2 regions of the Parasphingorhabdus sp. W113 genome follow, and region 1 is predicted to be linked to the other one. Evidence: predicted binding sites of a transcription regulator. Region 1 holds the regulator's gene; the other holds the start of a gene.

Region 1 (2,406 bases):
GATTTCTGGAAGATTGCAATGAAGCCCGGCAAGCCGCTCATGGCCGGCAAACTCGGAAATTCAATAGTAATAGCATTGCCCGGCAATCCCGGATCCGCCTTTGTCACAGCCACGCTGTTTCTTTTGCCCTTGCTCCGTTTCATGGCCGGCGCCAAAAAATATCTCCCGCACACAGGTTCGGCCCGGACGACGGCGGACCTACCGCCAACCGGTCAACGCGCCGAGTTTCTCCGGGCCTTTGTCGACGGCGACATGATTACCCCCTATGCCAGTCAGGACAGCGCCAAATTGTCGGTTCTGGCAGCCGCCAATGCGTTGCTCATCCGTCCGGCCCATGCCGACCCCGTCGCCGAAGGGAAAGCAGTTTCTTTCATTGCGATTTAGGCGAAACGGATGGGGAACAGATAAGACTTGACTTATCCCGGTTTGTTTCATAATTGTTCTGTATTCGTTCTCTATATAGGACCGTAGCATGCTGACACCCAAACAACATGAACTGCTCTGTTTCATTCATAATCGATTGGAAGAATCGGGTGTATCCCCGTCTTTTGAAGAGATGAAAGACGCACTGGGCTTGAAATCGAAATCGGGTGTGCACCGGCTGATCAGTGCATTGGAAGAACGTGGCTTCTTGCGGCGCCTTCCCAATCGTGCACGGGCACTGGAAGTGATGAAATTACCCGAAGGCGGTGCGCTGAAATCGGCCCCGTCCAACGTCGTCAGCTTGGCAGCAGAGGCACCAAAACCGGCACCGATGCAGGAAATCCCCGTCGCCGCCAATGATGTTATCGAAATCCCCCTCCACGGCAAAATTGCTGCCGGTGTGCCGATCGAGGCGCTTGAAGGCCAGTCGGCGCTCAGTGTACCGGCGGCGCTTTTGGGTTCCGGCGAGCATTATGCGCTGGAAGTATCCGGCGATTCCATGATCGATGCTGGCATATTGGACGGCGACTATGCGCTGATCCAGCGGACGGAAACGGCACGCAACGGCGAAATCGTCGTGGCCTTGGTCCACGAAGAGGAAGCGACGCTGAAATATCTGTTCAAGGATAGCGGTCAGGTGCGGCTTGATCCTGCAAACCCGGCCTATGAACCGCAGGTCTTCGGGCCTGACGAAGTCCGTATCCAGGGCAAGATGGCTGGGTTGTTGCGTCGTTACAATTAGCAAGCTGGCCTCTTAGGGGGCTTTCAGAGTTTCTCTCTGGATGCCCGCCGGATCGACCACCGGGTCGCGGACCGGAAGCGGGTCACGCGGCTTTAGCCGGATCCAATGATGGCGACCGGTGCGCTGCAGGACGGTCAGAACCTTTCTTTTCGACAAATCGACTGTCATGCCGCCGGTTTGCGCGAGCAAAACCTTGTCCGCCTTGAACCAGCGCGGCTGGCAGCTCGCTGGCAAACGGCGTTCGCTGATCACGATATCGGCTCTGCGGCAGGCGGCGGACAAGGAAAGAGCCGGAATATAGTAGGAACTCCGCGTGGCAAGGATGATCCACTCATGACCAGAGCGATCCTCAACTGTCACCGCGCAGCTGTCGGCGTTGCAGTCCGCACCGGGCCAGTCTTCCAAGGCGGTTGCGGCCTCTGAAATTGCGGCGTTTTCCAGTATCATGTCCCGGATAAAATCACCGCTGCGATTGCGCAACATCGCTAGCTCTCCTGCTTTGGACCGAATAGCCAGATGGCGGCCATCGCCCGTAATATAGAGATCGGGTGGATGACCACTGGCCACCATGGCTATGCCGAATGCCACTGGAACAGCGCCCCAGAACCGCCACGCACCGCGCCACAGCGCCAGCCAGAGACCACCGGCAATCATCAAGCCGAAAGCGCCATGCGCCATAGTTGATATCAGGGTTACCGAACCGGGACGACTGGACACGAAATGGGCCAGCCAGAGCAAGCTATTCAAGGCGTTTTCAGCGGCGAACCATAGCGGCGCCCCCCACCCGATACTGTCGAGGGCGAGCGCCAGTGCAATCAAGGGCATGATCACGAACGTGGTCAGCGGGATCGCAACGACATTGGCCAACGCGCCGTAGACACCGGCCTTGTGAAAATGAAACAAGGCAATCGGCATCAACACCAGTTCGACCAGCAATCCGGTCAGGAACAGCGCCAGTATGAAGCGCCCGATCCGCTTCGCAAGCCGCTCTTCCCGCCGCAGGAATAGCGCTTTGATACGCGGATGCTCGTGCATCGCGATTATTGACGTAACGGCTGCAAAACTGAGCTGAAAGCTGGGACCAATGAGGGATTCAGGCCAGAACAGCAGGACGAGCAGTGCGCCGGCGGCGACCATCCGCAAGGTAATGGCGCTGCGCCCGATCAGCATCGCCATGAGCACCAGCAAGGCCGCGACACAGGCCCGGATCGTCGGCACCTGCGCGCCTGTCAAAAAAGTAT
Region 2 (2,406 bases), 480 kb from region 1:
TCTGGTTGGGCAGGACACGGCTAAGAAACCGATCCCGGTTGCGCCATTGATGATCGCGCTCTGCCAGTACGGTATCCAGTTCGACAACCGTGAATGGCGGAAAGGCCCCGGGGAAACTCGCGGTGGCCCGGCCGGCAAAGACCAGTTCGGCGGGATCCGCAATATCCGGACCCTGGCGCCCGCGGGTGGAGAAGCTGATCGTGATGCGATGCTCCATTTCGAGCGCTTCCGGCGGGCTATGCAATTGCAGGCGTTCGGGATGGCCGACAAAATCGGTTACCGTGACATAGAGATCAAGCGGTTGACCCGGCGGCAGCAGGCGCGGGCCGTGATCGGTTTTCTGCATCGCGGTGAGCGCGTCGAAAATCAGTCCGGAAAAGATTTTCCCGCCAAAAGGCGGCGCAAACCAGCGCGCCCGGACGAAGCGCGACAACTTCATTTTGACCTCTTCGCGGGCTTCTTTGGAAACCGTCTGTTCAACCGCCCCACCTTTGCGACCCAGCGCCAACCAGGCAATCGGTTCTGCCCAGAATTTGGAGAAACGGGACAGGGGTCGCGCATCGGGATCGAGCAGGGTATCGACATCGGCTGTATCGAGCCACATTTCGGTCAGCGGCTCCAGCGACTGCCCCGACAATATCGCCTGTGACAGGAAGATGCCATTGATTCCACCCGCGCTGGCGCCCGCAATAATATCCGGCAATATCCGCAGCTTGACCCCGGTTTCCTGTTCAATCCACTCCAATATGTCATAATAGGTGCCGCGGCTGCAGGACGCGTTTTTGGCGCGATCATGAAAGTCGCGGCTGGCCTTGGCCAGTTTCCACACTTCCTTGGTAATGCCATGCATATAAATGGCCAGACTGACGCCGCCATAACATATAAGAGCCAGTCTGAGTTCTTTCTGCCGCATTGCCGCAAGAGTGACAGCATGCGCCAAATGGTGCAAGCGGGAAAGCGGTTGAAATGCCCAAGAAAACAAATTATGTTCTATGTTTGTTCTAGTCGGGGATAGTGATGGCCAAGCCGAAGAAAAAATATGCCTGTCAGAATTGCGGATCAATCTCGCATCGCTGGCAGGGCCAATGCCCGGATTGCGGGGATTGGAATACGCTGAAGGAAGAAGCCGGGGACACGGTTTTCGCGGCCAAACATAATTTGCAGACCGGCGGCCGCGAGGTGCGGCTGGTCGGACTGGATTCGGACATTCAGCTGCCCGAACGGAAAAAGACCGGGATCGCCGAATTTGATCGGGCAATCGGTGGAGGGCTGGTGGCCGGTTCTGCTACGCTTATGGGCGGGGATCCGGGAATCGGAAAATCGACATTATTGCTGCAGGTTTCGGCCAAGCTTGCCAATGCGGGCTGTTCGGTGGCCTATATTTCCGGCGAGGAAGCCGCCGATCAGGTGCGGCTGCGCGCGCGCCGGCTCGGACTCGGCAAGGCGCCGGTGCAGCTGGCATCGGCAACGTCCGTGCGCGACATTCTGACGACGCTGCGCAAGGACGCGCCGGATTTTGTCGTCATCGATTCGATCCAGACCATGCACAGCGATCTTATCGAAGGGGCGCCCGGGACGGTGAGCCAGGTGCGCGCTTCGGCTCAGGAGCTGATCAAATTTGCCAAGGAACATGGCACGATGATCATGCTGGTCGGGCATGTGACCAAAGATGGCAATATTGCCGGGCCACGGGTGCTCGAGCATATGGTCGATACCGTGATGAGTTTTGAAGGCGAACGCAGCCATCAATACCGGATATTGCGATCGATCAAGAACCGCTTTGGCGGGACCGATGAAATCGGTGTTTTCGCGATGGCCGAAATGGGCCTCGACGAGGTGCAGAACCCGTCCGCTCTGTTCCTGACCGACCGCAGCGAAGAAGTCACCGGAGCCACGGTGTTTCCGGCCCTTGAGGGCACGCGTCCGGTGCTGGTCGAGATACAAGCTTTGACCGTGCGTCTGGCCAGTGGCGCCACGCCCCGCCGGTCGGTTGTTGGTTGGGACAGCTCGCGTCTGGCGATGATATTGGCGGTTCTGGAAGCGCGTTGCGGACTGAGTTTCTCCGGGGCGGAAGTCTATTTGAATGTCGCTGGGGGTTATCGGCTGACCGATCCGGCCGCTGATCTCGCGGTGGCGGCGGCCCTGATTTCCGCGCATGCCGAAAAACCGATACCGAGCGACGCGGTTATTTTTGGGGAAATCGCGCTTTCCGGAGAAATCCGTCCGGTTTCCAACACACCGTTGCGGCTCAAGGAAGCATCGAAACTGGGCTTTGGCCGGGCGCTGCTTCCGGCGTCCAAGGATGCCGCCGCACAGGGTGTGAAATGTGTGAACTTTGCCCAACTTGCCAATCTCGTTGACCATATGCTTGGCCGTGACTAGCAAGAGCCTATGACTGGTTTGGAC

What was found. The regulator LexA, encoded in region 1, represses DNA repair genes until DNA is damaged. The targets are predictions, from matches to a motif close to GTTCCNCNCTTGTTCT.
Region 2: a site for LexA is predicted at 988-1,003, ahead of radA (DNA repair protein RadA). Genes of this name have one in related genera too.

Annotation. Positions count from the first base shown of each region.
Region 1 covers NZ_CM146328.1:1,634,931-1,637,336, reverse strand. Annotated here, with positions in the region: gene ACZ1GS_RS07770 (molybdopterin molybdotransferase MoeA) at 1-384, shown strand, start outside; gene lexA (transcriptional repressor LexA) at 473-1,165, shown strand; gene ACZ1GS_RS07760 (ComEC/Rec2 family competence protein) at 1,178-2,406, opposite strand, start outside.
Region 2 covers NZ_CM146328.1:1,158,837-1,161,242, forward strand. Annotated here, with positions in the region: gene ACZ1GS_RS05480 (patatin-like protein) at 1-913, opposite strand, end outside; gene radA (DNA repair protein RadA) at 1,018-2,382, shown strand; gene ACZ1GS_RS05490 (CvpA family protein) at 2,392-2,406, shown strand, end outside.